Regions from separate parts of the Streptomyces sp. NPDC003036 genome, predicted to be linked through region 1. Evidence: riboswitches for the same ligand, from Rfam matches in the RefSeq annotation. Region 1 holds a riboswitch; each other region holds the start of a gene.

The links. Region 1 has a riboswitch for cyclic di-AMP ahead of ABZX67_RS10145 (M23 family metallopeptidase). Riboswitches for the same ligand answer to the same signal wherever they lie in the genome.
Region 2: it holds a riboswitch for cyclic di-AMP, as region 1 does, so the genes downstream of both, ABZX67_RS29165 (LysM peptidoglycan-binding domain-containing protein) here and ABZX67_RS10145 (M23 family metallopeptidase) in region 1, are expected to answer to the same signal.
Region 3: it holds a riboswitch for cyclic di-AMP, as region 1 does, so the genes downstream of both, ABZX67_RS28810 (C40 family peptidase) here and ABZX67_RS10145 (M23 family metallopeptidase) in region 1, are expected to answer to the same signal.
Region 4: it holds a riboswitch for cyclic di-AMP, as region 1 does, so the genes downstream of both, ABZX67_RS20010 (transglycosylase family protein) here and ABZX67_RS10145 (M23 family metallopeptidase) in region 1, are expected to answer to the same signal.

Annotation. Positions count from the first base shown of each region.
Region 1 covers NZ_JBEXNO010000010.1:113,989-121,663, forward strand. The annotation lists gene ABZX67_RS10130 (DNA topoisomerase IV subunit A) at 1-290, opposite strand, end outside; gene ABZX67_RS10135 (pitrilysin family protein) at 492-1,841, shown strand; gene ABZX67_RS10140 (pitrilysin family protein) at 1,868-3,235, shown strand; cyclic di-AMP (ydaO/yuaA leader) riboswitch at 3,487-3,652, shown strand; gene ABZX67_RS10145 (M23 family metallopeptidase) at 3,666-4,448, shown strand; gene ABZX67_RS10150 (GntR family transcriptional regulator) at 4,661-5,326, shown strand; gene ABZX67_RS10155 (HPr family phosphocarrier protein) at 5,484-5,765, opposite strand; gene ABZX67_RS10160 (GNAT family N-acetyltransferase) at 5,897-7,675, shown strand, end outside.
Region 2 covers NZ_JBEXNO010000051.1:5,925-13,599, reverse strand. The annotation lists gene ABZX67_RS29190 (DUF742 domain-containing protein) at 1-105, shown strand, start outside; gene ABZX67_RS29185 (ATP/GTP-binding protein) at 92-697, shown strand; gene ABZX67_RS29180 (Tm-1-like ATP-binding domain-containing protein) at 669-1,925, opposite strand; gene ABZX67_RS29175 (transcriptional regulator) at 2,133-2,849, shown strand; gene ABZX67_RS29170 (nucleobase:cation symporter-2 family protein) at 2,932-4,404, opposite strand; cyclic di-AMP (ydaO/yuaA leader) riboswitch at 5,017-5,186, shown strand; gene ABZX67_RS29165 (LysM peptidoglycan-binding domain-containing protein) at 5,191-5,952, shown strand; gene ABZX67_RS29160 (hypothetical protein) at 5,963-6,238, opposite strand; gene ABZX67_RS29155 (class I SAM-dependent methyltransferase) at 6,377-7,132, opposite strand; gene ABZX67_RS29150 (aminotransferase class V-fold PLP-dependent enzyme) at 7,184-7,675, opposite strand, start outside.
Region 3 covers NZ_JBEXNO010000049.1:42,219-49,893, reverse strand. The annotation lists gene ABZX67_RS28835 (DUF5691 domain-containing protein) at 1-214, shown strand, start outside; gene ABZX67_RS28830 (cobalamin B12-binding domain-containing protein) at 452-859, opposite strand; gene ABZX67_RS28825 (alpha/beta fold hydrolase) at 1,058-1,825, shown strand; gene ABZX67_RS28820 (M23 family metallopeptidase) at 2,055-3,413, shown strand; gene pcrA (DNA helicase PcrA) at 3,435-5,888, opposite strand; cyclic di-AMP (ydaO/yuaA leader) riboswitch at 6,087-6,243, shown strand; gene ABZX67_RS28810 (C40 family peptidase) at 6,242-7,156, shown strand; gene ABZX67_RS28805 (hypothetical protein) at 7,179-7,532, opposite strand.
Region 4 covers NZ_JBEXNO010000025.1:97,685-105,359, reverse strand. The annotation lists gene ABZX67_RS20025 (DUF501 domain-containing protein) at 1-277, opposite strand, end outside; gene ABZX67_RS20020 (septum formation initiator family protein) at 292-786, opposite strand; gene eno (phosphopyruvate hydratase) at 890-2,179, opposite strand; gene ABZX67_RS20010 (transglycosylase family protein) at 2,434-3,144, opposite strand; cyclic di-AMP (ydaO/yuaA leader) riboswitch at 3,148-3,318, opposite strand; gene ABZX67_RS20005 (transglycosylase family protein) at 3,591-4,496, opposite strand; gene ABZX67_RS20000 (cytochrome P450) at 4,662-5,951, opposite strand; gene ABZX67_RS19995 (hypothetical protein) at 5,948-7,675, opposite strand, start outside.

The DNA of each region.
Region 1 (7,675 bases):
TCGTAGATCGACGCGTCACCGTGCGGGTGCAGCTTGCCCATCACCTCGCCGACGACCCGGGCGCACTTGACGAACCCGCGCTCCGGCCGCAGGCCCATCTCGTTCATCTGGTACACGATCCGGCGGTGCACCGGCTTCATGCCGTCGCGGGCGTCGGGCAGGGCCCGGGAGTAGATCACCGAGTACGCGTACTCGAGGAAGGAGCCCTGCATTTCGTCGACGACGTCGATGTCGAGGATCCGCTCCTCGTAGTCGTCGGGCTGCGCGGTCTTCGTGCTGCGGCGGGCCATCGCGGCTGCGCTCCTTCACCAGGCAAAGGCTGATCTGTCGCCGACCATTGTGGACCGTCCCACTGACAACCCCGACCGCGACCCGGAAGAGGGACGATCGGGTGGGACGGGAACTTCCGCGACCGTCGGTGCGCTTGCATACAGTGGCAGGACTTTCACCGCACGACTTTCCACATCGCGATCGAAGGGACGTACATGCCCATGGGTCACACGGCCACAGCCCAGGCCGGCTCCGGCGGACTGACAGCGACCGAGCACCGGCTGGCCAACGGCCTGCGCGTGGTGCTCTCCGAGGACCACCTGACCCCGGTCGCCGCGGTGTGCCTCTGGTACGACGTCGGCTCGCGCCACGAGGTGAAGGGCCGCACCGGCCTCGCCCACCTCTTCGAGCACCTCATGTTCCAGGGCTCCGCCCAGGTCAAGGGCAACGGCCACTTCGAACTCGTCCAGGGCGCCGGCGGCTCCCTCAACGGCACCACGAGCTTCGAGCGGACCAACTACTTCGAGACGATGCCCACGCACCAGCTGGAGCTGGCCCTGTGGCTCGAGGCCGACCGGATGGGCTCGCTGCTCACCGCGCTCGACGACGAGTCCATGGAGAACCAGCGGGACGTCGTCAAGAACGAGCGCCGCCAGCGGTACGACAACGTCCCGTACGGCACCGCCTTCGAGCGGCTCACGGCCCTCGCCTTCCCCAAGGGCCACCCCTACCACCACACGCCGATCGGCTCCATGGCGGACCTGGACGCCGCCACCCTGGAGGACGCGCGGAACTTCTTCCGTACGTACTACGCGCCGAACAACGCCGTGCTGTCCGTCGTCGGCGACATCGACCCGGAGCAGACGCTCGCCTGGATCGAGAAGTACTTCGGCTCCATCCCGGCCCACGACGGCAAGCAGCCGCCGCGCGACGGCACGCTCCCCGACGTCATCGGCGAGCAGCTGCGCGAGGTCGTCGAGGAGGACGTCCCGGCCCGCGCGCTCATGGCCGCCTACCGGCTGCCGCACGACGGCACCCGCGAGTGCGACGCCGCCGACCTGGCCCTGACCGTCCTCGGCGGCGGCGAGTCGTCCCGGCTCCACAACCGCCTGGTGCGCCGCGACCGTACGGCCGTGACGGCCGGCTTCGGCCTGCTGCGCCTGGCCGGGGCCCCCTCCATGGGCTGGCTGGACGTGAAGACCTCCGGCGGCGTCGAGGTGCCCGACATCGAGGCCGCGGTCGACGAGGAGCTGGCGCGGTTCGCCGCCGAGGGCCCGACGCCCGAGGAGATGGAGCGGGCCCAGGCCCAGCTGGAGCGCGAGTGGCTGGACCGGCTCGGCACGGTCGCCGGCCGCGCCGACGAGCTGTGCCGCTTCGCCGTGCTGTTCGGCGACCCGCAGCTCGCGCTCACCGCCGTCCAGCGCGTCCTGGACGTCACCGCCGAGGAGGTGCAGGCCGTCGCCCAGGCGCGGCTGCGCCCGGACAACAGGGCCGTACTGGTCTACGAGCCGGTCAACGGCGACCAGAGCGATGCCGACCACAGCGAGGAAGAAGAGGGGGCCGACCAGTGAGCGACGCCGCTGTGTCCCTGACGTCCATGGAGTTCCACCCGCAGCCCCGGCCCGGTACCGCCCGGCCCTGGGCCTTCCCCGCCCCCGAGCGCTCCACCCTCCCCAACGGCCTGACCGTGCTGCGCTGCCACCGCCCCGGTCAGCAGGTCGTGGCCGTCGAGATCTCCCTGGTGGCCCCGCTGGAGGCCGAGCCCGAGGGCCTGGACGGCGTCGCCACGATCATGGCCCGGGCGCTGTCCGAGGGCACCGACAAGTATTCGGCGGAGGAGTTCGCCGCCGAGCTGGAGCGCTGCGGCGCCACGCTCGACGCGCACGCCGACCACCCCGGCGTACGCGTCTCCCTGGAGGTCCCGGTCTCCCGGCTGGCCAAGGCCCTCGGCCTGGTCGCCGACGCCCTGCGCGCGCCCGCCTTCGCCGACAGCGAGGTCGAGCGCCTGGTGCGCAACCGGCTCGACGAGATCCCGCACGAGATCGCCAATCCGTCGCGCCGCGCCGCCATGCAACTCTCCAAGGAGCTGTTCCCGGCCGACTCCCGGATGTCCCGGCCTCGCCAGGGCACCCTCGAGACGGTGGAGCGGATCGACTCCGCGGCCGTACGGGCCTTCTACGAAGCCCATGTCCGGCCCGCCACGGCCACCGCCATCGTCGTGGGCGACCTGACGGACGTCGACCTCGACGCGGTGCTCGCCGACACCCTCGGCGCCTGGACCGGCGACACCGCCGAGCCCCGCCCCGTACCGCCCGTCACGGCCGACGACACGGGCCGTGTCGTCATCGTCGACCGCCCCGGCGCCGTGCAGACGCAGCTGCTGATCGGCCGCGTCGGTCCCGACCGGCACGACCGCGTCTGGCCGGCCCAGGTGCTCGGCACGTACTGCCTCGGCGGCACCCTCACCTCGCGCCTGGACCGCGTGCTGCGCGAGGAGAAGGGCTACACCTACGGCGTACGGGCCTTCGGCCAGGTGCTGCGCTCCGGTCCCGGAGGCAACGGCGCCTCGATGCTCGCCATCAGCGGCTCCGTCGACACCCCCAACACCGGTCCGGCCCTCGACGACCTGTGGAAGGTGCTGCGCACCCTCGCCGCCGAGGGCCTGACCGACGCCGAGCGGGACGTCGCCGTGCAGAACCTCGTGGGCGTCGCCCCGCTCAAGTACGAGACGGCGGCCTCGGTCGCGGGCACCCTCGCCGACCAGGTCGAGCAGCACCTCCCGGACGACTTCCAGGCGCAGTTGTACGCCCGCCTGGCCGAGACCGGGACGGTGGAGGCCACGGCCGCGGTCGTCAGCGCCTTCCCCGTGGACCGTCTCGTCACCGTGCTCGTCGGCGATGCCGCGCAGATCAAGGAGCCGGTCGAGGCGCTCGGTATCGGTGAAGTGAGCGTCGTCACCGGCTGATTGACGGCGGGTCGGCCGCGCGTCGCCGGCCGCGTCACCGGCGGAACCCCGGCATCCATGCGGATGCCGGGGTTCCGCCGTCTGCTGCCGCTGCCCTCGCCGGTCCACCGCATGTCCGTTTTGTTGGGGAGGTTACGTGTCTGCCCTGTGGCGTGCGCTACAAAAAACCGTGTCCGTTTGGTGATTGAAAGATCAGCCGCTTAGCGTCTGATGCGCTGTCCGCCCGCTGTACCCGCCGCATCCGCGGCACCGGGCAGCCATCGCCGAATCCCCATCGGGCGCGAGCCCGGGGAGCCGGGGACCCACACGAAGTCCCTGGGGTGAATCGGACGCCTTCGCATCCGTGCGGAGGGGCCCGTAGGAGACCTTCCTGCTCCGAACCCGTCAGCTAACCCGGTAGGCGAGAAGGAAGGAAAGGATCAGCCACCGTATGGCGTTCACCCGTGCCACCGGGAAGCACCGTGCCCCGAGCCGCCTGAGCCGCAAGAGCGCACACGTCGCCGGCGTGGCGGCCATCGCCACCACCGGCGTCATCGGAACCCTCGCTTCCCCGGCGCTCGCCGCCGACGCGGACGTCCGCGCACTGGAGGACACCGGCCTCAACCAGGCGGTCATCACCGACACGCTCGCCGAGACCGTCGACGCCCAGGCCGAGGCCCAGGAGCGCGAGGCCGAGGAGGCCGCCGCCCGCGCCGCCGCCCAGGCCAAGGCCGAGGCGGAGGCCAAGCGCAAGGCCGAGGCCCGCGTCAAGGCCGCCCGCGAGGCGGAGGAGCGCGCCGCCCGCGAGGCCGAGCGCAAGCGCCTGAACTCCTTCACGCTCCCGGTCGCCGGTTCCTACGTCAGCACCGGCTACCAGACCGGCGGCGCCATGTGGTCCTCCGGCAGCCACACCGGCGTCGACTTCCACGCCCCCTCCGGCTCCACGGTCGTCGCCGTGGGCCTGGGCACCGTCGTCGAGGCGGGCTGGGGCGGCGCGTACGGCAACAACGTGGTGATCCGGATGGCCGACGGCACGTACACGCAGTACGGCCACCTCTCCTCCGTCAGCGTCTCGGTCGGCGAGCGGGTCATGCCCGGCCAGCAGATAGGCCTCTCCGGTTCCACCGGCAACTCCTCCGGCCCGCACCTCCACTTCGAGGCCCGTACGAGCGCCGAGTACGGCTCCGACATCGACCCCGTCGCGTACCTGCGCTCGCACGGCGTCAACGTCTGACCTCCGACCGCACGACCCGAGACAGACAAGGCCCCGGCTCCTCATCCGAGCCGGGGCCTTCGCCGTTCTCCGGCGCGGCCGGTCTGGCCAAAAGATATCCATGGATTTCGACCCGGCGTCGGAAATTCAGGAATGGTGCCATAGAGTCACTGAACACTCGTCAAATCGGTCGGACGCACGCTGTTTCGCGCGCATTACGTCGGAGGTTCGGTATGCGCATTCCCGCGCACTCGGTATGCACGGCGATTCGCGACGACATCGTCTCCGGCGTCTTCCCGCGTGGTAGCCGCCTCACCGAGGAGCAGCTGGCGCGCCGCTACGGCGTCTCCCGCGTCCCGGTCCGCGAGGCCCTGCGAACCCTGGAGTCGGAGGGCTTCGTCACCACCCGCCGCCACGCCGGGGCGTGTGTCGCCGAGCCCACCGAGCAGGAGGCCGCCGACCTGCTGGAGGTCCGGGCGCTGCTGGAGCCGCTCGGCGCGGCGCGGGCCGCCCAGCGGCGTACCGAGGCGCACCTCAAGGTGTTGCGGGGCCTGGTCAGGCTGGGCCAGGAGCGGGCGCGCCGGGGCCAGGGGGAGGACCTGCGGGCGCTCGGCGACTGGTTCCACGAGACGCTCGCCCAGGCCTCCGGCAGCCCGGGCCTGACCGCCCTGCTGACCCAGCTGCGGCACAAGATCGCCTGGATGTACGCGGTCGACCAGCCGCCCGCGCCCGTGGAGGCGTGGGCCGAGCACGGCGCGATCGTCGACGCGGTGGCGCGCGGTGACGCCGAGCGGGCCCGGGCGCTGACCGCACTGCACGCCGAGCGCTCACTCGGCGCGCACCGGCTGCGTGTGAGGAGTCCGCAACATCGCGTCAACACGGTGAGCGCCCGCAATTAACAACGCGGCCGTATACAGAAAGGTTCACCAAAAAAGCGGAGCCGTATCACCCCGGAATTCGGGGGCGATACGGCTCCGCCGCAAGAGGACAGGTAATTGTCCGAGGTGATGTCGAGGCGACGTCCGAGGTGATGGCCGGGACGATGCCCGAAGCCCGTCAGACGGTCTCGGGAAGCTCCTCGAGACCCTCCGCGACCAGCTTCGCCAGGCGGTCCAGGGCGGCGTCCGCACCCTCCGCGTCCGACGCGAGCACGATCTCCTCGCCGCCCTGCGCACCCAGGCCGAGGACCGCGAGCATCGACGCGGCGTTCACCGGGTTGCCGTCGGCCTTGGCGATCGTCACGGGGACGCCGGCGGCCGTGGCGGCACGGACGAAGATGGAGGCGGGGCGGGCGTGCAGGCCCTCGGCCCAGCCGACGTTGACGCGGCGCTCAGCCATGGTGTTGCCCTTCGAGTTCAGGGGGTTGTCTAGACCACTCTCTCATGTTCTCCGGTGTGCACGCGAACCTGATCAATGTGCCCTGTCCACAGCACCTCCGCGACCGGTGTCCCGCACCGTAACCTGGGCCCATGCGGACCCCGTCGGATCAGCCGGAACATGCGTACCCCGACCACTGGGAAGCCGACGTCGTGCTGCGCGACGGCGGCACCGCGCGGATCAGGCCGATCACCCCGGACGACGCGGAACGCCTGGTCAGCTTCTACGAGCAGGTCTCCGACGAGTCGAAGTACTACCGGTTTTTCGCACCCTACCCCCGCCTCTCCGCCAAGGACGTGCACCGCTTCACGCACCACGACTACGTGGACCGGGTGGGCCTGGCCGCGACCGTCGGCGGCGAGTTCATCGCGACCGTCCGCTACGACCGGATCAACGAACAGGGCCTGCCCGCCGGCGCCCCCGCCGACGAGGCCGAGGTCGCCTTCCTCGTCCAGGACGCCCACCAGGGCCGGGGCGTCGCCTCCGCGCTCCTCGAACACATCGCGGCGGTGGCGCGGGAGCGGGACATCCGGCGGTTCGCGGCGGAGGTGCTGCCCGCCAACAACAAGATGATCAAAGTCTTCACGGACGCCGGGTACACCCAGAAGCGCAGCTTCGAGGACGGCGCCGTCCGCCTCCACCTCGACCTGGAGCCCACCGACCGCTCCCTCGCCGTGCAGCGCGCCCGCGAGCAGCGCGCCGAGGCCCGCTCCGTGCAGCGGCTGCTCGCCCCCGGCTCGATCGCCGTCATCGGCGCCGGCCGCGCCCCCGGCGGCGTCGGCCGCACGGTCCTGCGCAACCTCCTCGACGCCGGATACACCGGCCGTACGTACGCGGTGAACCACGCCCTGCCGGAAGGCGAGTCCGTCATGGACGGCGTCCCCGCCTTCCGGTCGGTCGCCGACATCGACGAGCCCGTCGAGCTCGCCGTCGTCGCCGTCCCCGCCGAGCGCGTACCGCAAGCCGTCGCCGCCTGCGGCGAGCACGGCGTCCAGGGACTGGTCGTCCTCTCCGCCGGGTACGCCGAGCAGGGCGCCGAAGGGCGCGAGCGCCAGCGGGAGCTGGTCCGCCAGGCCCGCTCGTACGGCATGCGCGTCATCGGCCCCAACGCCTTCGGCGTCATCAACACCGCCCCCGGCGTGCGGCTGAACGCCTCCCTCGCGCCGCACCCGCCGGCGCGGGGCCGCATCGGGCTCTTCACCCAGTCCGGCGCCATCGGCATCGCGCTGCTGTCCGGGCTGCACCGGCGCGGGGCGGGCCTGTCGTCCTTCGTCTCCGCCGGGAACCGGGCGGACGTGTCCGGCAACGACATCCTGCAGTACTGGTACGAGGACGCCGACACGGACGTCGTCCTGCTGTACCTCGAATCGATCGGGAACCCGCGCAAGTTCACGCGGCTCGCACGGCGCACGGCGGCGGTGAAGCCGGTCGTCGTGGTCCAGGGCGCCCGCCACAGCGGCAGCGCGCCGCCCGGCCACGCGGTGCCGGTCACCCGCATCCCGTACGCCACGGTGTCGGCCCTCCTCCGGCAGGCGGGCGTCATCCGCGTCGACACCGTCACCGAGCTCGTCGACGCGGGCCTCCTCCTCGCCGGACAGCCGCTCCCGGCCGGGCCCCGGGTGGCGATCCTCGGCAACTCCGAGTCCCTCGGCCTCCTCACGTACGACGCCTGCCTGACGGAGGGGCTGCGACCGCTGCGGCCCCGCGACCTGACGACCGCCGCCACGCCCGAGGACTTCCGCGCGGCCCTGGCCGAGGCGCTGCGGGACGACGCGTGCGACGCGGTGGTGGTCACCGCGATCCCGTGGGTCGGCGAGAATGGCGTGACCGAGTCCGGCGACGGCGAGGTCCTCGCGGCCGCGCTGCGCGCC
Region 2 (7,675 bases), on a different contig from region 1:
CTCGCGGACCGCGGGCTGATCCACCACCGGCCGCCCCTGGAGGAGTCCGAGATCACCAACACCCGCCTGCTCATGAGAATCAGGGACAACCTTGCCCGTATCTGACCCGTCCCAGGACCCCTCCCAGGACTCCTTCGAGGAAGCGGCTCCCGTCAAGATCCTCATCGCCGGAGGCTTCGGCGTGGGCAAGACGACCCTGGTCGAGACGGTCTCCGAGATCGAGCCGCTGCGCACGGAGGAGCGGCTGACGGCCGCGGGGGTCGGCGTCGACGACCTCGCGGGCGTCGAGTCGAAGGCCGTGACGACCGTGGCGATGGACTTCGGCCGGATCACCCTCACCGACGCCGGGGTCGTCCTCTACCTCTTCGGTACGCCGGGCCAGGAGCGCTTCTGGTTCATGTGGGACGACCTGCTGAACGGCGCGCTCGGCGCCGTCGTCCTCGTGGACACCCGGCGCCTGGACCGCAGTTTCGGGGCGGTCGACTTCTTCGAGAACCGCGGGCTGCCGTTCGTGGTCGGCGCCAACTGCTTCCACGGCGAACAGCCGTACACCGCCGAGGAGATCAAGGCGGCGCTGCGGCTGCGCGACCCGGACACGCCCGTCCTCCTGCTGGACGCGCGGCGCCGGGGCGACGTCCGCGAGACGCTGCTCTCCCTGCTGGACCTGCTCATCGAGAAGTCGTCGATACCCGTGTGATCATGCGGTGCAGCAGCTTCGCGGCGGCGCGGCCGAACGACGGGTCGTTGATGTGCGTGTCCACCTCGACGACCTCGACCGCGCTGCCCCGCAGCCCGTCCCGCAGAGTGTCGAACAGCGCCTTGTCGGCGGCCGGGTCGTGGTACGGCCCGCCCGGCTGCCCCAGCGTGGACAGCCCGCGCAGCGGCAGGCACACGGCGGTCGGCCCCGTGGCACCGCGCAGCTTCGCCGCCAGGAGGCGGCCCAGTTCGGCGCACTCCTCCTCCGTCGTACGCACCACCGTGATGGACGGGTTGTGTACGTGGACGTGCCGGTCGCGCATCCGCTCCGGGACGGTGTCGACCGGACCGAACTTCACCATGTCCAGCGCGCCCGGGCTCACCACCTGCGGCACCCCCGCGCGCCCGGCGGCGGTGAGCCGGTCGGGCCCGGCGGTGAGGAGGCCCCCGCACAGGTCGTCGGCGAGCTCGCAGACCGTCAGGTCCAGCACGCCGGCGAACAGCCGCTGCCCGGCCAGTGATTCGAGGGTGCGGCCCCCGGCGCCGCTGGCGTGGAACACCAGGACCTCGTAGCCGAGCTCCGTCATCCGCTCGCGGGCCGCGTCGACGCCGGGGGTGGTCACGCCCGCCATGCTCGCCGCGACCAGCGGCGCGCCGTCCGCGCCCCACTCCCCCGGGACCAGCGCCCGGGAGGCGGCGGCGAAGCCCTCGGCCATGCCGGCGACGGCGTCGGCGGCGTTCGCCAGGATCGGCTCCGACACCCGGTTCACCCCGGCGATGTCGACCACGCTGTACATCATGGTGATGTCGGCGGAACCGACGTACGGCGAGACGTCGCCCGCCGCCATCGAGGAGACCATCACCTTCGGCACCCCGAGCGGCAGGGCGCGCATGGCGCGGGTGGCGATGGACGTGCCGCCGCTGCCGCCGATGGCCAGCACGCCGTGCAGCCGCCCCTCCCGGTGGAGCCGCAGGACGGTCGCCTCGGCGCCGCGCGCCATCGCCGTCACCGCCGCGCCGCGGTCCCCCCGGGCGCGCAACGCCTCCAGGTCCACACCGGCGGCCCGGGCCACCTCGGCGCGCTCCACGTCGGCGGGTATCCGCGGAGAGCCGGCCACGCCCGTGTCGACGACCACGACGTCGACGCCCCGCCGCAGCAGCCGCTCGCGCAGCCACCCGTACTCCAGCCCTTTGGTGTCCAGGGTCCCCACCAGTACGACCATCGTCATGGCCGTACTTTCCCGGCGCGGACCCCGTGGTGGCAAGACCGCCCGTCCGACTACCGACCGGAAACATCCGACCAACGAACGAAAGCCTACAAAGGCATATCGCCTTGCTATCGAAGGGATTTTGACGGTTCCTACCACTGGACCATCTGTTAGCCTGCCCGCTCCTGGATGTTCATCCACTCCCTTCAGTGCGTTTAGGGGTCTTTCGTGTACAGCACTCCCTTCTCCCCCCGAGAGGCCAGAGCGGCGCGAGCCCGGATGGGCCTGACGACCTCACAGGTCGCCCACTCCATGGCGGCGTGCGGTGTTCCCGTCCACCCCGACCTGATCGCCGCCTGGGAACAGGGATCCCACCTCCCCTCCGAACCCCACCTCTTCGCACTCGCCGACGTGCTGTGGTGCTCCGCCACCACCCTCATGGGCATCGAGCCGCGCACCCTCGCCGAACACCGGCTGGCCCGGAAGCTCAGCGTGGAGCGGCTGGCGCACCGGATCGGCATGGACCCCGCCGCCTACCGGGCCGCGGAGGCGGCGCACCGCTGGGACGGCGACATCCGGCAGACCAGGGCGCTGGTGGACGCCCTGGGGCTGACCCTGCGCCAGCTGGTGGGCCTCATGGGCCGTGACGAGGAGCTGGCCCGGCACCTCCGCACCGCCATCGAGGGCCGCTGGAAGGTCCATGTGGCGCCGGTCGCGGAGATCGTGGTCGTCGACGAGACCTCGGTGGGGGACGCCCTGCGCACGATGCACACGGAGTTCGCGGAGTTCTCCGAGCGGTACATGGGCCATCTGATGGCCCGCAACGGCGACGCCCGGCTGAAGGAGGTCGCGGCGGAGCGCTCGGCGTTCCTGCACCGGCTCGTGGACCACTTCTGGGAGCTGGTCGGCGAGGCGGGCGACGAGCCGCCGTTCGACGGCTTCTGACCGGAGGCCCGGCGAGGCGCGGACGGCCGACGGCCCCCGGATCGTCCGGGGGCCGTCGGCCGTCCTGCCGCGAGAAGGGCTTTCAGCGCCAGGTGGCGCCGGCGCCGGGGGCGGGGTGGGTGCCCGGGGCCGGCTGGGCGGGGTAGGCGGACGGGGCGCCCGGAGCGGGCGGGACCTCGTCCTCGTAGTCCTCCCAGTCGATCTCCATCGCCTTGCGCCGCGTGAACGCGTTGAAGAACAGGTTCAGCACGATGGCGGTGAGCCCGCCCAGCGTGATGCCGCTGTCCAGCACCGCGCGCACGTCGTCCGGCATGCGCTCGAAGAACGGCTTGACCGTCGTGGGCAGCATCGCCGCACCGAGGCTCACCGCCAGGATGATGGCGTTGCGCTCCTCGCGCAGGTCCACCTTCGCGAGGATCTGGATGCCGACCGCCGCGACCATGCCGAACATCGAGATCGCCGCGCCGCCGAGCACGGGGTGCGGGATCGCGGCGACCAGACTGCCGGCCTTGGGCAGCAGCCCCAGCAGGATCATGAAGACACCGGCGGCCACCACCACGAAGCGGCTCACCACCCGGGACATGCGGACAAGTCCGATGTTCTCGGCGAATGCCACATAGGGGAAGGAGTTGAAGATACCGCCGAGCATCGTGGACATGCCGTCGGCCCGCAGCGCGCGCGTGACGGTGTCGCTGTCGACCTTCTTCCGGGCGATCTCGCCGATGGCGTACACGTCGCCGGTCGTCTCGACCATCGTGATCAGCATGACGACGACCATGGCGACGATGGGCAGCAGCTCGAACTGCGGCATGCCGTAGTGGAAGGGCGTGGTGACGCCGAACCAGGCGGCGTCCGCCACCTCGTCGAAGTGCGCGTCACCGAGCATCCAGGCGACGGCCGTGCCCACGATGAGCCCGATGAGCACGGCGAGGCTGCTGAGGATCGGCTTGCCGAGCCGGACCACGACCAGGATCAGGAGCAGGGTGCCGAGCGCGTAGGCGAGGTTCTCGCCGGAGCCGTACGCGGGGTCGCCGATGAGGTGGGAGCCGCCGGCGGCGTTCTGGAGGCCCACCGGGATGAGCGTGATGCCGATGATGGTGAGGATCGTGCCGATGACGACGGGCGGGAAGTACTTCACCAGCCTGCCGAAGAACGGCGCGCAGAGGAACGTGGCGATGCCGGCCGTGATGACCGCGCCGTAGACGACCAGCAGACCGGCGGTGCCGCCGCCCGCGCCTATGCCGATCGCGACCATGGGGGAGACGGCGGTGAAGGTGACGCCCTGCACCAGGGGCAGCCGCGCGCCGATCTTCCAGACGCCCAGCGCCTGGATGATCGTGGCGATGCCGCAGGTCAGCAGGTCCGCATTGATCAGGTGGACCAACTGCTCGTCGGAGAGCCCGAGGGCGTTTCCGAGGAGTACGGGGACGATGACGGCCGCCGCGTAGAACGCGAGGATGTGCTGGAAGCCGTAGAGCGTGAGCTGCGGGAGGGGGAGCAGTTCGTCGACGGGATGCGTCTGCGTCCCGGAGTGCCGTCGGGAGACTCGTGCCATCTCTGCCTTGCCTTACAAGAGGTAGGTGAATGAGAGAGGAGCCGACGCCTCGGAGCCCGGATGTATCAGGACGAGGCCTCGTCGGCCCGTACGGAGTCGACGTCTGGCGGAGTTGCCGACACCACGTCGCCCTGCACTTGGATGTGCGTCCTGGTTTGAGGACCTTTCCTTCGATCGGCATGACGAAACCGCCCTGCGCATGAGATCCGCAGGTGGAGCCGATCGGGGCGCTCACCCTAGTTGACGTCGGACGTTCCTCGCGAGTAACCGGAACGGCACTCACCGCTCCCCCGTCCCACCAGGCGCACCTTTCGCCCGCATATCTCTGGTTTCAGAGATATCGGGCTTACTTGAGCGATTTCTTCAACAACGCCACCCCGAGGGCCATTTGCGCGCGCCGTGACATGGCTCACCTCGCGCCGCCCGGGAAAACACCCTCCCCGGCCTATTTCCCCTGCTGGGAAAGAGAATTGAGTTTCCGACAGCAGCCACTTCATGGCGTTTCCGTAACCACGCGTGCGCGTTTCGCGGCTTGTTCCCGCCCACGGCTCTCGCTTACCGTCACGGCAATCCGGTCGGACCGCCGAATCCTGCCGCCGCCCGGAATCCGCACCCACTCACCCACCGACGTACGGCAGGAGCGGGGGAACCAGGTAAGCCGCCGATCCGGAAACGGAAAGGCTCGGGGTGAAGTCGCGTGCGCACGCCCTCGTGTGCGCGTCGCGGCCGGGCATCTCCAGCCCGAACCCGACAGCTCACCTCGCAGGCGACGGAGAGGAATGCGCCATGCCCGCACAGGGTAAGCACCGCCGTCCCAAGAACAATCCGCTCGCCCGCCGTTTCGTCGCCGCGGGCACGGGCGGCGCCGCACTCGCCCTTCCCCTGTTCGGTGCCACCGCGGCCGAGGCTGCACCGAACGCGACGCCGAATGCGGCGCCTGCCGCCGCCGCGAAAAAGGCCCCGGCGTCGCCCGTCACGTATTCCGTGACCGCGGGCGACACCCTTTCCGAGATCGCGCAGGACCACGGCGTCAGCGGCGGCTGGCAGAAGCTGTACGAGGACAACAAGTCCGTCGTCGGCGACAACCCGTCGCTCATCCGCCCCGGCATGAAGCTCACCATCGGCGCGAAGTCCACCGCCGCGCCCGCGTCGACCGAGCGGGCCAGCCGCTCGACGGCCCGGCCGGCGCTCGCGAAGACGGCGAAGCCCGCCAAGCCCGCGACGTACGCGAACAACCTCGACGGCTGGATCAAGGAAGCGCTGGCCATCATGGCCGAGCGCGGCATTCCCGGCTCGTACGAGGGCATCCACCGCAACATCCTGCGCGAGTCCTCCGGCAACCCGCTGGCCATCAACAACTGGGACTCCAACGCCGCCGCGGGCACCCCGTCCAAGGGTCTCCTCCAGGTCATCGACCCCACGTTCCGCGCGTACCACGTGCCCGGCACGTCGACGGACCCGTACGACCCGGTCGCCAACATCACCGCCGCCTGCAACTACGCCGCCGACCGCTACGGGTCGATCGACAACGTCTTCGGCGCGTACTGAGCCGCCGACCTCACGGGCGGGGGACGGTGGCCCCGCCGCCGGACCGCACGGCTTCCACCACGGCGTCGTGCAGCACGCGGCTGGCCTCCTCCGACGAGCACGGCACGGGGCTGCCGCTCATCGGGAACCAGTCGGAGGCCCCGCTGTGCTGCACGGCCACCCGTGCCTCGCCGTCGACCCAGGTGGTGTGCACGTCGAGTTCACCGGTGATGACACCGACCGTGTCGGTGCTCACGCCACCGCGTCCGGCGAAGACCCGGACCGTCGTCCACGATGCCCACGTCACGTTCCCATGCTGACCCCGCTCCGCCGGTCGCGCGACCGGCGGGGAGGGGCGGTTGCGTGAAGGAGCCGTGACGCCACGGGACGTGGTCGGCGGACCCGGCCGGCGAACCCGGTTGAGGAACGCGGTCGGCGAGCGTGGTCAGCGCACGGCCACGAGGACATGGCTGTTGCCGAACTGCCAGACCGCTCCCGCCTCCTCGAAGCCGGCCTCGCGCAGCAGGGCGAGGTGCCCGGAGAGGGTCAGGTCGTTGCCCTCGCAGCGCGGGTGCCGGTGGTGGCGGTGGGCGGAGAACAGCGGCGCCAGCTCCGGGTCGGCGGCGACCCCGGACCACCACGTCTCCCAGTCGTCGTCGGCGACGGCCGGTTCCCGCTCGGCCCGTCGGCGCCCGATGTGCAGGGCCAGCTCGCCGAGCTTGGCGGAGTCGGGGCAGATGTGGTCGCAGTTGACGAGCACCCCGCCGGGGCGCAGGCGCCCGGCGAGGTCGCGGTAGACCCGGCGCAGGGTGCGCTCGCTGAGGTAGTGCAGCGCCGTCGTGGAGACGGCCGCGTCCACCGGCCCGGCCGTCCCGGCGGTGTCCAGCCAGCCGGGCTCGCCGATGACGGCCTCCACGTACCGCACGGCCGGGCCGTAGTAGGCCCGGCCGAGCTCCAGGAGGCGCGGGTCGGCGTCGACCGCCACGACCCGGGCGCGGGGCATCCGGCGGGCCAGCCGCGCGGCCAGGGAGCCCGGGCCGCTGCCCAGGTCGAGGACGAGGGGCGCCCGGCGGTCCGCCGTCACGCCCTCGACAATGTCGGCGATGACGGTGAACGCCTCCTCGCGGTCGATCGCGTACCGCTGCTGCTGCCTCTCCCAGCGGTCCACCCATCGCGCGGCCGCCACCGTGTTGACACTCATGTCCTCTCGCGCCCCTGCCTTCTCACCACACCATCTAATCGGTCATGGAAATCATTGCAGACTAGCGAGTGCGGCGAGCAGCCCGTCGATCTCCTCGGGTGCGTTGTACACGTGCAGGCTGACCCGCACCGAGCCGTCCCCCGGGTCCGCTCCCGCCTGGCAGTGGCTGTCGGAGCGCACCATGAAGCCGTGGCTGTAGAGGATGAAGCCGAGGTCCTGGGAGCCGATCTCGCGGTGCCGGAAGGCCACGACGTGCCTGCGGCGCTGCACCGTGGAGGCGGCGTCCAGGCTGGAGCGGCAGCCCAGCACCTCGTAGGCGTCCAGCCGGGCCAGTCCGTCGGTCAGCCGGGCCGCCAGGGCCACGGTCCACCGCTCGATACGGTCCGTGCCCGCCGCGTCCAGCCAGTCGAGGGCCGCCGTGAGGCTGACGACACCGGCCGTGTTCGGGGTGCCCTGCCAGCCGCCCGGCCGGAACTCCGGACCGCGCCGCCCACGCGCCCAGACCGCGCCCGTACCGGGCAGGGCCAGCGCCTTGTGGCCGGA
Region 3 (7,675 bases), on a different contig from region 1:
CGGAAGCTACCCGTGGAGCTTCAGCGGCGTGATGGGCCTCGCGGAACGCTGCCTCGACCCCGCCGAGGTGGCCCGCCTCGAGGTCCTCACCGCCGTGCCCGACGAAGCGGAGGACGCGTCCCCCGGAGCGGGCGGCTACTGGTCGGAGGCGTTCCAACGGCTGGTGTCGACGCTCCGGCTGCGCGCGACGATGCGGAGGGAGCTCGCGCCGTAGTTGATGTCGCGGGGCCGGCCGTGGCTTGTGCCCGGTGGGCACTGGGCGGGGGCTGGGGGCTCCGGTGGGGGGTGGCCGGACTCTCGTTCACCGCGCTTCGCGCGCGTTCAGTCGTTTGACGTCCGGCCACCCCCCACGCTCCGCCCCCGGCCGCCTCACGGAGTCGGGACCGATCCACCGTGGGTGCATCCCACCCCGGTGGGCGCCGATGGGCTGGTGGTCTGCGGGCCGACCCGCCTACGCGGCGACGCGGACGTTGGCGTTGACCCAGTCGACGATCGACGCCGTCGTCGCACCCGGCGTGAAGATCTCCGCCACGCCCTTCTCCTTCAGCGGCGCGATGTCCGCCTCCGGGATGATCCCGCCGCCGAAGACCTTGATGTCCTCCGCGTCCCGCTCCCTCAGCAGCTCCAGCACCTTCGCGAACAGCGTGTTGTGCGCGCCCGAGAGGATCGAGAGGCCGATCGCGTCCGCGTCCTCCTGGATCGCGGTGTCCACGATCTGCTCCGGCGTCTGGTGCAGGCCGGTGTAGATGACCTCCATACCGGCGTCACGCAGGGCCCGCGCGATCACCTTGGCCCCGCGATCGTGGCCGTCGAGACCCGGCTTGGCCACCACCACGCGGATCGGACCGGTCACACCCATCACTGCCTCCACATGCGTCCCCCGTGGGTATATCCCGGGGAGGTGAACGAACGTTATCGACAGCATCCCGCAAGCAGCCGTTTCACGGTGAATACCGAGGGGGAAATCACACGTGGGACATGCTCGTGAGGGGAATCCTCACGTCGGCGCGGCGTGGCGCGGTGCCTCGTGTGCCGGTGCGGGAGGGCGAGGTCGGCCATGAGGGTCATCGCGCTGTTCAAGGCCACGGCCCTGGAGCTGGCCATCCTCGCCTGCCATCTGGTCCTCTACCCCACCGGTGTCGCCCCGGAACGCCGCCGCCCCGCTCCGCCCGCAGGCGTCGGCGGGCGGCCACCCGTCGTGCTGCTGCACGGGTTCATCGACAACCGTTCCGTCTTCGTGCCGCTGCGCCGCTCCCTCGCCCGGTCCGGCTGGCCGCTCCAGCACCTGGAGTCGCTCAACTACTCCCCTCTCACCTGCGATCTGCGCACCGCCGCCGCCCTGCTCGGCCGCCATGTCGAGGACGTCTGCGCCCGCACCGGCCACCCCGAGGTGGACGTGGTCGGGCACAGCCTCGGCGGGCTGATCGCCCGCTACTACGTGCAGCGGCTCGGCGGCGACCGGCGCGTACGCACGCTGGTCACGCTGGGCACGCCGCACGGGGGCACCACCTTCGCCCCGTTGGCCGGCGCCCACCCCCTGGTCCGGCAGATGCGTCCCGGCTCGTCCGTCCTGCGGGAGTTGAGCGAGCCCGCGCCCCGGTGCCGTACGCGTTTCGTGAGCTTCTGGAGCGATCTCGATCAGGTGATGATCCCCGCCGAGACGGCGTGCCTGCGCCATCCGGACCTGATCACGGAGAACGTCCGCGTCACCGGGATCGGCCACCTGGCACTCCCGGTCCACCCGGCGGTCGCCGCCGCGGTCCGCCAGGTGCTGGAGTCCGAGGAGCCGACCGCCGGAATGGCGGATTCCGTGTCAGTGGCGTGAACGCAACGCCACAACCATCGAACGGATTTCGAACGTACGGCCAAGGCTCTGTGTGTACTCCGCCGAAAGGCGGCTGAATGCCCGTTTCCCCCGGACCCGAGACTCTCGGAAGATTGTCGCTTGCGCATACCGCCGGGTACAGTCGCGCCCACTGCTTTCCCCTCTGGGGTTCCCCATCCCGGGGGCCGCGCCCAGACCTGGTCCTGCTGCCGAGGCGAGAGAGAAGTTGGTGAACGACCAGCACCCCCACGCCGGGTACGTCGGAGACGACGCCTACACCACGGGCAGCCACGGCACTGGCAGTTACACCACCAGCACGTACGACACCGGTGCCTATGACACCGGTGCCTTCGCGACCGACCCGCTCTTCGGCGCCCTCCCCGGGTCCTATGACGGTACCCAGCAGGCGAGTTATGACACCGCCGGTTACCAGAGCGGTTACGGCGCGGGGCACAGCGGCCAATACGACACCACGCAGTGGGACGGCGCCACCACCGGTTACGTCGAGTACTCCGAGTACACCGGCCAGTGGGACGCCGGCGCCTGGAACAACCAGACGCAGAACGACCAGCCGCAGAACGACCAGCCGCAGTACGACACCGGCGCCTACGACGCCACCGCCTGGCACTACGCGCCCACCGAGACGTTCGTACCGGAGCAGTACGACTACGCCTCGGCAGAGGCCCTCCAGCCGGAAGCTCCTCACGAAGAAGCCCCCGAGCCGGAACACGGGCCGGCGCAAGAGCCGGCGCACGACGCGGAGGCCGTGGCCGACGCCGCGACCGTCGCCGCGCCCGTCATCCCCCGTCCCGCCCGCCGCTCCGGCGGAGGCGGCGGCGGCCGTGGCCGACGGCGTACCCCCGCGAAGCGTTCCGCGCTCTTGACCGTCGCCGTGCCGTCCGCCTGCGTGATGGGTGTCGCCGGAATCGCGGCGGCCTCCGTCAGCGGCCTCACCGGAGGCGAGCAGAAGGCCGAGGCCAAGCCGGTGACCGCTGAGGACCCCTCCTCCGTCAAGACCGTCGCCGCCGCCAACAGCGCCCTGGACACCCAGCTCGCCGCGCTCAGCGCCGACGCCCGGGACTTCGGCGACCGCGCCAGCCGCACCCAGGAGCGCATCGACCTCAAGAACCGCCAGGAGGCCGAGCGCAAGAAGCGCGAGGAGGAGGCCGCGCGCCGCGAGGCGATGCGCCCCAAGTTCGCGCTCCCCGTCAAGCTGCACCAGCTCAGCGCGTACTACGGGCAGGCCGGCGTCAACTGGATGTCCCTGCACAGCGGTATCGACTTCCCCGTGCAGTACGGCACGCCCGTGATGGCCGCCACCGACGGCACCGTACGCACCCAGTGGAACAGCGCCTACGGGAACATGGCGATCGTGACCGCCAAGGACGGCACCGAGACCTGGTACTGCCACCTCAGCAGCACCAAGATCCGGTCCGGCGAGGTCAAGGCCGGTGACGTCATCGCGTACTCCGGCAACTCCGGCAACTCCACCGGACCGCACCTGCACTTCGAGGTACGGCCCGGCGGCGGCTCCCCGATCGACCCGCTGCCGTGGCTGCGCAGCCACGGCCTCGACCCGACCGGGTGAACCGGTAGCCGGTTCAGCCGGCTAGAGCTTCTCGACCGGCGCGTACCGCAGCAGCAGCCGCTTCGGCTTGTCGTCCCCGAAGTCGATCGTCGCCTGCGCGTCCCCGCCCGCGCCCGTCACCGCCATCACGGTCCCGAGCCCGAACTGGTCGTGCGTCACCCGGTCCCCGACCGCCAGCGCGATCACCGGCTTGTCGGTCGTACGCCGCGTGGCGAAGCCCGACGGGCCGGAACGGGACCGCGAGGACGACAGGGAGGCCGTGATCCCGGATGCCGGGCCGCCGGACGACGGCTTGGCCATCGCGCCCGTGCGCTTCCACTCCAGGTGCTGGGCCGGGATCTCCTCCAGGAACCGCGAGGGCGGGTTGTACGAGGGCTGGCCCCACGCGCTGCGCATCGACGACCGCGTGAGGTAGAGCCGCTCGCGGGCGCGCGTGATGCCCACGTACGCCAGGCGCCGCTCCTCCTCCAGCTCCTTGGTCTGGCCGAGGGCGCGCATGTGCGGGAAGACGCCGTCCTCCATGCCCGTCAGGAACACCACCGGGAACTCCAGGCCCTTGGCGGTGTGCAGCGTCATCAGCGTGATGACGCCGGAGCCTTCCTCGTCCTCGTCCGGGATCTGGTCGGAGTCGGCGACCAGCGCCACCTGCTCCAGGAACTCGGCGAGCGTGCCGGGGTTCTCGCCGCGCTCCTGCTCGAACTCCAGGGCCACGGCGGCGAGCTCCTGGAGGTTCTCGATGCGCGTCTCGTCCTGCGGGTCGGTGGATGCCTGCAGCTCGGCGAGGTACCCGGTGCGCTCCAGGACCGCCTCCAGGACCACGGCCGGTCCGGCGCCGGACTCGGCGATGGTGCGCAGCTCGTCCAGCAGCGTGTTGAACCGCTTCACGGCGTTCGCGGAGCGCGCCGCCATGCCGTACGCCTCGTCGACGCGGCGCAGCGCCTGCGGGAAGGTGATCTTCTCGCGGAGCGCGAGCGCCTCGATCATCGCCTCGGCGCGGTCGCCGATGCCCCGCTTGGGCACGTTGAGGATGCGGCGCAGCGGGACGCTGTCCTCCGGGTTCGCCAGCACGCGCAGGTACGCCAGGACGTCCCGGACCTCCTTGCGCTCGTAGAAGCGGACGCCGCCGACGACCTTGTACGGCAGGCCGACGCGGATGAAGATCTCCTCGAAGACACGGGACTGGGCGTTCGTCCGGTAGAAGATCGCGACGTCGCCGGCCTTCGCCTCGCCCGCGTCCGTCAGCCGGTCGATCTCGTCGGCGACGAACTGCGCCTCGTCGTGCTCGGTGTCCGCGACGTACCCGATGATGCGCGTCCCGGGGCCGGCGTTCGTCCACAGGTTCTTGGGGCGGCGGCTCTCGTTGCGCTCGATCACCGCGTTGGCGGCGGAGAGGATGGTCTGCGTGGAGCGGTAGTTCTGCTCCAGCAGGATCGTCGTCGCGTCGGGGTAGTCCTCCTCGAACTGGAGGATGTTGCGGATGGTCGCGCCGCGGAAGGCGTAGATCGACTGGTCGGCGTCACCCACGACGCACAGCTCGGCCGGGTCCAGGTCCTCGTAACCGGTGCCCACCAGTTCGCGTACGAGCGTGTACTGGGCGTGGTTGGTGTCCTGGTACTCGTCGACGAGGACGTGGCGGAAGCGGCGGCGGTAGTGCTCGGCGACGTCCGGGAACGCCTGGAGCAGGTGGACCGTCGTCATGATGATGTCGTCGAAGTCCAGGGCGTTGGCCTCGCGCAGCCGCGCCTGGTACATGCGGTACGCCTCGGCGAGCGTCTTCTCGAACCCGTCGGCGGCCTGGTCGGCGAAGGTCTCCTCGTCGATCAGCTCGTTCTTCAGGTTGGAGATCTTGGCGCTGAAGGACTTCGGCGGGAACTTCTTCGGGTCCAGGTCCAGGTCGCGGCAGACCAGCGCCATGAGGCGCTTGGAGTCGGCGGCGTCGTAGATCGAGAAGGACGACGTGAAGCCGAGCCTCTTCGACTCGCGGCGCAGGATGCGCACGCACGCGCTGTGGAAGGTCATCACCCACATGGCGTTGGCGCGCGGGCCGACGAGCTGCTCGACGCGCTCCTTCATCTCGCCGGCGGCCTTGTTGGTGAAGGTGATCGCCAGTATCTGGCCCGGGTGGACGTGCCGCGTGGCCAGCAGGTGGGCGATGCGGTGGGTCAGCACCCGGGTCTTGCCCGAGCCGGCACCGGCGACGATGAGCAGCGGCGAGCCGGTGTGGACGACGGCGGCGCGCTGCTGGTCGTTCAGCCCCTCCAGCAGCGCGGCGGGGTCCACGACGGTGCGCGGCGCGCCGTCGCGGTGGTACGCGTCCCGGGCCGGGGGCACGTCGTAACGGTCCCCGAAGAGGTCGTGCGGGACCTCCTCCGGGGCCGGGGCGTGGTCCTCGGCGTCCTCGGGGGGCGGCGGCGGTTCCTCGGAGGTGTGGTTCCGCAGGTCCGCCAGGAAGCTGTCGTCAAAGAGGCTGCTCATCGCCTATCGAGTCTAGGCCGCCCCACTGACAGTCGGGGCCGAACCGGTTTCGTCGCTCACCGCCACCTCGCATAAGCGCAGCGTAAAGGTCACGAAAATGTATCCGGCATATCGAACATCATCCTTCACAGCACCACCACACGTTGGCTAGCGTGCCGCACAAGCGGGCCGTTCCCTCATCGGCGAACCACGCCGATCGGACCGCCCACGCCGAATCCACTTCCCCCGCACGGGAGTTGGAACCGGGGACCCACCATGCACCATGGGGTGAATCGGCCGTTTCCGCAGGCCGTAGGGCACCTTCCGTTCGCCCGAACCCGCCGGTTGACCCGGTAGGCGGTCTACGGAAGGAGATGCCGGCCTTGGCGTCGCATCGCAAGCCGCGCAGCCGCACCACCCGCACGTTCAGTACGTTCGGTTCGTTTGGTACGAATTCCCCCGCCGTCGGGGTCACGACGGCCGCCATCGCCTCGGTCACGACCCTGCTGTCCGCTCAGTCCGCCCAGTCCGCCGAAGCCGCACCGGGCCGGCCGACGGTCGAGGAGGTGCAGAGAAAGGTCGACGACCTCTACCGGCAGGCCGGCACGGGTACGCAGGCGCAGCGGTACGCCACTCCCGTCCAGCCCGTCCAGCCCGTGCAGCCCGTCCAGCCCGCACGACCTCTACCGACCGCCACGCCCGTCAGTGATGTCGTCGAGGTGGCGAAGGCGGAGCCCGCCGCGCGGCAGGCCGAGTCGGCGAAGACCCCGGAGGCGCTGCGGGCCGGCAAGCGGACGGTGCAGCGCAAGCTCGCGGAGGCGCGCACCCTGCTGGCATCGCGGACGGAGACGCCGGCGGAGACGCCGGCGCACGAACCGGCGTACGAACCGGCGTACGAACCGGAAACCTGCGGGACGGAGACGGGCCCCGACCGCGCCGCAGCCAAAGCCGACAAGGTGCTGGCCTTCGCCCGCGCCCAGCTCGGCAAGCCGTACGTGTGGGGCGCGGCCGGCCCGAGCTCGTACGACTGCTCCGGTCTGACCCAGGCGGCCTGGAAGGCGGCGGGTGTCGACCTGCCGCGTACCACCTGGGAGCAGGCCCATGTCGGCACGCGCGTCTCCATGGACGAGCTGCGCCCCGGCGACCTGGTGTTCTTCTACGACGACATCAGCCATGTCGGCATCTATCAGGGCGACGGCGTGATGATCCACGCCCCGCGGCCCGGGATGAACGTACGCGAGGAGCCGGTCCACTCCATGCCGGTGTCCGGCTGCGTGCGCCCCGCGTAAGAGAGACCCCGGACCTCAGACCTCAGGTCCAGAGCGTCGCGATGAAGATGTTGGCGACGGTGAGACCGCCCACGGCGCCGAACAGCGGCTTGTCGACCGTCTCCTCGTCCCGCTTGACGTAGACCAGGCCGAGAATGACGACCAGGATCGCGAGCTTCACGCCGATCTTGATGTTGTTCACGGTCTGCTCGTCGGCCTGGTTCAGCCCGACCAGGGCGACACCCGTGACCAGCATGGTCAGCGCGCCGTGCAGCATGCCGGGGCTGAAGCGCGCCGTGCCCGCGCCCATCGCCTTCATCTGGGACAGGAAGCCGCCCAGCAGGGCGCCGATGCCGATGATGTGCAGCGCGACGAAGACATTGATGAGTACGTCCATGCGCCGGAGCCTAACCGGGGCCATAGCACCGGCCCCCGGTCGGGGTTGCCTCATTCGTCGCCTCGGTCACAGCTGATACGGAATGTGAGGTTCCAGGCGCGTCGCCGCCGACGGAAGCCGCTCCCGAACTCTCACCTGCGGGC
Region 4 (7,675 bases), on a different contig from region 1:
CGGACTGCAGCCGGTCGGTCATCTCCTTCATGACGCCGTTCGCCTCCAGCGTGCCGATCGCGGAGTTCGCGCGCGGGCAGGTGAGGTAGTACGTCGTCGGGAACGGCGTGCCGTCCGGCAGCCGGGGCGCGGTCTCCACCACGTCGGGGTTGCCGCACGGGCAGCGGTGCGCGATGGCGCGCAGCCCGCGCGGCGGGCGGCCGAGCTGTTCCTCGAACGCCGCGACGTCCGCCTCGGTGGGCTCGGTGCGTTCGGTCTGCGGAGGGGGCGTGTCCATGCCTGCCTTGGGTTCTACTTGCGGTCGGTGCGATCGGTGCGGGTGGCGGGGTCGGTGCGGTCGGCGGTGTCCACGCCGTCCCAGAGGTTGGAGTACCAGGGGCGGTCGGCCGCGCCCTGGTCGCTGCGGCGCTGGCGCACCGCGTCGGGGTCGATGACCGTGTAACCGGTCTCCCCCGGGCGGACGTAGTGCAGGTGTTCGCGGGCGAGGCGCCTGATGTACGCGTCGTCCTGGAGCCGAGCCTTCTCGTCGCGCAGCCGCTCGACGCGCTCGGCCGCCTCGGCCGCCAGCCGCTCCTGCTCGGCGATCTCGCTCTGCTGGGAGACCCACTGGCGCATCGGGTACGCCAGGGCCACCACCATCGAGCAGACCACGAGCGCGAGGAAGGCCGCGCGGCCGGTGAGCCGGGAGCGTTCCTGACGGCGGGTCTGGGAGCGGTACACGCGGGCGGCGGTCTGCTCCCCGAGCAGCCGCAGCCTGGTCGCGGTGGAGAACCGGTCCCGGGCCATCCTCGCTCCTCCCCTGCACCCCGTTACGTACGTACGTCCCCGGACACGGTACGGGACCGCGGCCGGGGACGTACGTAACCGGGCTACTGAGGGCCTATCGGCCTTACTCGCCCGAGAAGCGGAAGCGCGGGAAGGCGCTGCGGCCCGCGTACACCGCTGCGTCGTCGAGGATCTCCTCGATGCGCAGCAGCTGGTTGTACTTGGCGACGCGCTCGGAGCGGGCCGGGGCGCCGGTCTTGATCTGGCCGCAGTTGGTGGCGACGGCCAGGTCGGCGATGGTGACGTCCTCGGTCTCGCCGGAGCGGTGGGACATCATGCACTTGAAGCCGTTGCGCTGGGCCAGCTCGACGGCGTCGAGGGTCTCGGTCAGCGAGCCGATCTGGTTGACCTTGACGAGCAGCGCGTTGGCGGCGCCCTCCTCGATACCGCGGGCCAGGCGCTCCGGGTTGGTGACGAACAGGTCGTCGCCGACCAGCTGCACCTTGGCGCCCAGCTTCTCGGTGATGGTCTTCCAGCCGTCCCAGTCGTCCTCGAACAGCGGGTCCTCGATGGAGACCAGCGGGTACGCCTCGACGAGCTCGGCGTAGTAGTCGGTCATCTCGGCGGCCGAGCGGGACTTGCCCTCGAACTCGTACGCGCCGTCCTTGTAGAACTCGGACGCGGCGACGTCGAGCGCCAGCGCGATGTCCTTGCCCGGGGTGTAGCCGGCCTGCTTGATGGCCTCGAGGATGAGGTCGAGGGCGGCGCGGTTGGAGTCGAGGTTCGGGGCGAAGCCGCCCTCGTCGCCCAGACCCGTGGACAGGCCCTTGTCCTTCAGGACCTTCTTCAGGGTGTGGTAGACCTCGGCGCCCCAGCGCAGCGCCTCGGAGAAGGACTCCGCGCCGATCGGGGCGATCATGAACTCCTGGATGTCCACGTTGGAGTCGGCGTGCGAGCCGCCGTTCAGGATGTTCATCATCGGAACGGGCAGCAGGTGCGCGTTCGGGCCGCCCAGGTAGCGGAAGAGCGGCAGGTCGGACGCCTCGGAGGCGGCGTGCGCGACGGCGAGGGAGACGCCGAGGATGGCGTTGGCGCCGAGCGACGACTTGTCGGGCGTGGCGTCCAGGTCGAACATCGCCTGGTCGATCAGCCGCTGCTCCGTGGCGTCGTAGCCGACGAGCTCCGGGCCGATCTGCTCGATGACGGCGAGGACGGCCTTCTCGACACCCTTGCCGAGGTAGCGGTCCTTGTCACCGTCGCGGAGCTCGAGGGCCTCGAACGCACCGGTGGAGGCACCGGACGGGACGGCAGCACGGCCGGTGCTGCCGTCGTCGAGGCCGACCTCGACCTCGACCGTGGGGTTGCCTCGGGAGTCCAGGATTTCCCGGGCTACGACGACGTCGATGGACGGCACGAGCATCTCCTTCTGGGATGTGACGCAATGTGTGACGCGAGCGGTGCAGGGTGCAGGGTCTCTTTGGCCTTGCGCCGTGCGACAAGAGCCTATCCGGCCGGGGGGCCGGGGCCAGCCGACGCCCGCCTCGTGGGACGAAAAACGACCCAAGGGCCCTGTTTACGGGGCAAAAGCCCACAAGGTTTACCTGCCGGTAACCGCGAAGGCCCCGGCCCGCCGCCGCATGGGCGACTCGGGCCGGGGCCGTCGGGGGGTCAGCTCAGGTGGAGCTGCTGGCCCGGGTAGATGAGGTCGGCGTCCTCGACGATGTCCTTGTTCAGCTCGAAGAGCTTCTGCCAGCCGCCTTCGACGTTCTCCGCCTCGGCGATGGTGCTGAGGGTGTCGCCGGCCTTCACCTTGTACTCGCCGTCGCCCTTGGCGACCTTCTTGCCGGTCGGGGTGGTGACGGTCTTCTTCGCCTCGGCCTTGGGCGCGGCCTTGGGGGCCTCCCCGGCCTTGGGCGCGGCCTTCGGCGCGGTGCGCTGCTCGCTGCGGGTGGTGGGCTGCTCGGCCGTGCGCTCGGCGGCGCCGCCGTCGTACGCGGCGTTGGACAGGCCCACGCCGCACACCGGCCACGCGCCCTTGCCCTGGCCGTCCAGGACCTTCTCGGCGATCTCGATCTGCTGCGCCTTGCTGGCCTGGTCGGCGGTGGCGGCGTACGCGGTGCCGCCGTACGCGGCCCAGGTGGAGGCCGAGAACTGCAGGCCGCCGTAGTAGCCGTTGCCGGTGTTGATGGACCAGTTGCCGCCGGACTCGCACTGGGCGACCTTGTCCCACTCGGCGGAGGTGGCCGCCGAGGCGGAGGTGGCGCCCATCAGCGGGGCGGCCACGGCGACGCCGGTGATGCCGGCGAACGCGGCGAAACGGACCGCCTTGGACGGGCGACGGTGCTTGGCCTTGCCGGAAACCTTGCTGGAAAACAGCATGGAGATTCTCCTCACCGACGCCTGCGAGGTGAGCTGTCGGGTTAGGGCTGATGAGCTGCCCCGCCGCGCGACTCGCGCGGCCTCACCCCAAGCCGGCTCACGGACCGTCCTTCGACGGCCGGGGGCCGGCACCTACCTTGGGTCCCCCGCTCCTGCCTTCGGCGCATGACGCGACGACTGTTCCCTTGCGTCCGGCGGCAGGATTCGGCGTACCGGTCGAAGGGGCCCGCGATGGCGAGCGATGAAGACCGTAATCACAGAGCCCGGTGAAGTTCAAAGACGGACATCCGGGTCAATCCGCCCCTACCGCCCTGCGCTTGACGGACGTTTGCGCAGGTGAGGGGCGGATCGGACACATCGTGCGTTCGTGAGGCGCCAGTTGGCACAAAGAGACTCATGTCTCACTGACGCAGACCCGGACATAGGGGTACCAACACCCCCGCCACCTAGCGCTGCGCGGGGGCCAGATCGAGGCTCTGGCCGGGCAGGATGAGGTCCGGATCGGCGCCCACGGTCTGGCGGTTGGCGTCATAGAGGGCGGTCCAGCCGCCTTCGAGGTCCTTCGCCGCGGCGATGGCGGAGAGGCTGTCGCCGGGGCGGACGGTGTACGCGCCCGGCTGGGCGTCCGCCAGGTCGCGTGTCGCGCCGTCACCTCGCGAGGTGTGGCCGTCCGTTTCGCGCCCGCTGACCGAATTGTCGGCGCTCGTGGGGTTCTCGGCCTCCGGCGCGGCCGGGTCGGTCGCGGTCGGGTCCGTCGCCGCCGGGGGCTCCGCCGGGTCGGGCGCGCCGCGGTGCTTGCCGTTGCCGGGGACGGGCGGGGCGGCCGGGGCCGACGTCTCCGGCGCGGCGTCCGGCGTGGTGGGCGCGGCGGGCTCGGCCGGCAGGAGGCTCTCGACCGGGTCGGCGGGGGTCACCGGCTCGGTGGGCTCCACCGGCTGGCCGGCGTCGGCCGGAGCGGACGCGCCGGGAGCGGCGTCCGGGGCGGCCTCGGGCGTCGCGGTGCCGGAGGACGCGTCGGGCGTGGCGTCCGGCTTCGCCCCGGTGGCGCCGCCCAGGCCCACGATGGGGGCGCAGGTCTCCCAGGTCTTGACGCCTGTCGCGGCGTAGACCTGCTCCGCGACGGCTATCTGCTGGGCGCGGCTGGCGAGGTCGGGGCGCAGGGCGTACTGCTTGCCGCCGTACGCGTCCCAGGTCTCCTGCGAGAGCTGGAGTCCGCCGTAGAAGCCGTTGCCCATGTCGGCGCTCCACGCGCCGCCGGACTCGCACTCGGCGACCCGGTCCCACGTGTGGGCGTCGACGGCCGACGCGGAGCCGGCGCCGAGCAGCGGAAGGGCGATGGCGGATCCGGTCACCCCTGCCGCGACAACGATGGCGGGGGCCTGACGGGGTCGACGGTGCCTGCCGTTCCCGGAGCGCATGCGGTGTGCCTTTCGCGTGACTGCTGAGGTGACGGTGAACGTAGCGGCATTCGAACGTCAGTCACAAGTCGATGCAGGGGAGATTACGCGAAGATCACATTACTGACGGATCGTCATTTCCGGTGCCCCGCTGGGACCCCTCCCAAAGGGGGTGAACTCGACCGGGAGCGTGCGCAGTCCACGCATAATCAGCCCCCCGCGCCACCGCAAATCGGCAGGATCCACCGCGAGCCGGAGGTCCGGCAACCGGGTCAGCAGCGTCGCCAGCGCGGTCTGCCCTTCGAGGCGGGCGAGCGGCGCGCCGAGGCAGTAGTGGATGCCGTGCCCGTACCCCAGGTGCTGGTTGTCGCGCCGCGCCAGGTCCAGGGTGTCGGGCTCCGCGAACCGCTCCGGGTCCCGGTCGGCGGCCGCGAGCACCACCAGCACCGGATCGCCCGCCGCGATGCGCTCCCCGCCGATGGTGAGCTCCTCCGTGGCGAACCGCCACGTGGCGAGCTCCACGGGCCCGTCGTACCGCAGCAGCTCCTCGACCCCGGTCTCCAGCAGCCCGTGCTCGCCGGCGGCGAGGGACTCCTGGAGCCGGGCGCGCTCGCCGGGGTTGCGCAGCAGGGCGTACACGCCGTTGCCGATGAGGTTGACCGTGGTCTCGAACCCGGCGAAGAGGAGGATGAAGGCCATCGCCGCGGCTTCGTTCTCGGTGAGGTGCTCGCCGTGGTCGCTCGCCCGGATGAGCCCCGAGATGAGGTCGTCCCCGAGGTCCTCGCGCTTGCGGTGAATGAGCTCGGCCAGATAGCCCCGCATCTTCTTCACCGACCGCGCGACCCCACCGCGCGGCCCGCCGCCGTGCCGGATCATCATCCCGGCCCAGTCCCGGAAGTCGTCCTGGTCCTCGGGCGGGACGCCGAGCATGTCGCAAATGGCGTAAATGGGGAGCGGGAACGCGAACTCGTGGATGAGGTCGGCGCTCCCTTTTGTAGCGAAGTTGTCGATCAAGCGGTCCGTCAGCTCCTGCACCCGCGGCGCGAACTCCGCCACCCGGCGCGGCGTGAACGCCTTCGAGACGAGCCGGCGCAGCCGCGTGTGGTCCGGCGGGTCGATGTTCAGCAGGTGCGTCATCAGCTCCGCCTTCCGCTCCCCCGGAATGCCGGTCTTCCCCTTGGCGTGCGCGGGCTCGTCATGATGCGCCGGATTCTTGCTGAGCCGCTGATCGGCGAGCGCCTGCCGCGCGTCCGCGTACCGGGTGACCAGCCACGCCTCGACCCCACTGGGCAGCTTGGTGCGGTGCACGGGGGCGTGCTCGCGGAGCCAGGCGTAGGCGGGGTAGGGGTCGGTGGCGAACTCCCAGGTGAAGAGCTCGGGGGCGGGGTTCGCGTGGTTCGGGGCGTTCACCCCTCGACGGTATCCGCCCCGTCCGCCTCGGCGGCGAGGGCCTTCTTGGCCACGGGGTGACCGGCTTCGGCGGCTTTACGCATCCATGCGCGTGCCTCGTCCAGCTTGCCCTCCTTGGCGCGGAGCCACGCGAGGCGGAAGGCACCGTAGGAGTCGCCGAGAGTTAAGCCGTGCAGGTACCAGAAGCCGGCGTCGCGCGTGTGGCCGCGCTCTTCGAGGAGCACGCCGAGATGGACGGCGTCCAGTCCGTGGTCAGCGGCACGGCTCCGGAGGTACTCCTCCGCGACGCGCTCGGATCGCCCCCCGCCTTCAAGCATCGCCAGTCTCTGGGTGTCCCCGGCGTCGACAGCCCGGCGGAAGAGGAGCCTGGCGAGGAGTTCCTCACCCCGGTAGCGGTGCAGGACGCCGAGGCTGCCGGCGACTCCCTCGTCACCCCGGTCGAGCGCCGCCAGGTAGAGGTTGAAGGCCTTGTCGTCCTCGCCCATGCCCAAGTAGAGGTCAGCGAGCCGGTGCGCCGCCTCGGGATCCTCGGCATCCGCCGCGACTCCCAGCCAGTGCATCGCCCGGTCGCTCAGCAGCTTCCCCAACTCCAGCGCCGCTTTCGCGTCGCCCGCCCCGGCAGCGGTCTGCAGGTACGGTTCCGCCTCCCGGGCCTCGCCGCGTTCGGCGAGCAACCGGCCCAGCTCGCCGCAGGCGCCCGCGTGGCCCGCGTCGGCGGCCTTGCGGAGCCACGCCTCGTCGTCGATGAGCCGCCCGAGGCGGTACATCGCCTCCGCGTCACCGGCTTCCGCCTTCACCAGGTAGTACACGCTCGCCTGCGGGGTCACGGCCTTGGGGTCGTGCGCGAGGGCGGCGCCCCAGACCGCGTCGGGCACCGGCGGCAGGGCATACGTCCAGGTCGCGTCCACGAGCAGCGAGCCGTACGCCCGCCATCCGCCACGGTCCTCGACAAGCAGGCCCGTGATGCCGAGTCGGGGCCGGGCCGCCCAGGCGAGGGCGTCCTCGAAGGACCCGCCGGAGGCGGCGTCGGAGTCGTACAGCTCGTGCGTCGTACGCAGCAGCTCCACCGGTAGCGGCCCCGTGATCCCGCAACGGACCAAGTCGATGGCCGCCCTCACCAGCCGGTGGCCACGCGGGTGGTTGGCCGGACGGCGAGCGCGCTGCCACTCTGCCCACAGGTCGGGGCCGAGACCCAGGTACTGCGTCACGCCGGTCCGGCCTCGCCTCTCGAGCGCGAACCAGTGGCCCGCGTCATCGCTCTCCCACAGCCGCCCGAGCTCCCCCTCACTCCACTCCAGGCCCAGCTCCACCGTCCGCCCCCGGCTCAGCACCCGCGCGTGTGCCGACGCGCCGAAGCGGTGCTCGTCGTACGCCTCGTCGGACATCGTCGCGACCACCGGCACGCCGAGGCTCGTGAGCCGGGCCAGCAGCCCCGCATCGAGGCCCCGCTCGTGGAGGTGCTTCTCCAGCTCGTCGAGCCACAGCACCCAGGGGCCACCGGTATGCCGGGCCAGCGCGCGCAGGTCGGCGCCCGGCGGCGGGACGCACACCTGGTGGTCGGGCAGCGCGCGGACCATCGCCGCCCACGCGGTCGTGGTCTTGCCGGACAGCGGCTCGCCGGTGACGACGACCAGCCCGCTCAGCTCCGCCAGTTCGGCGTCGCGGTCCCGGAGGACGTACGTGCCGTCGTAGTGCCGCCCGCCCAGCGCCACGGGGTCCGTCTC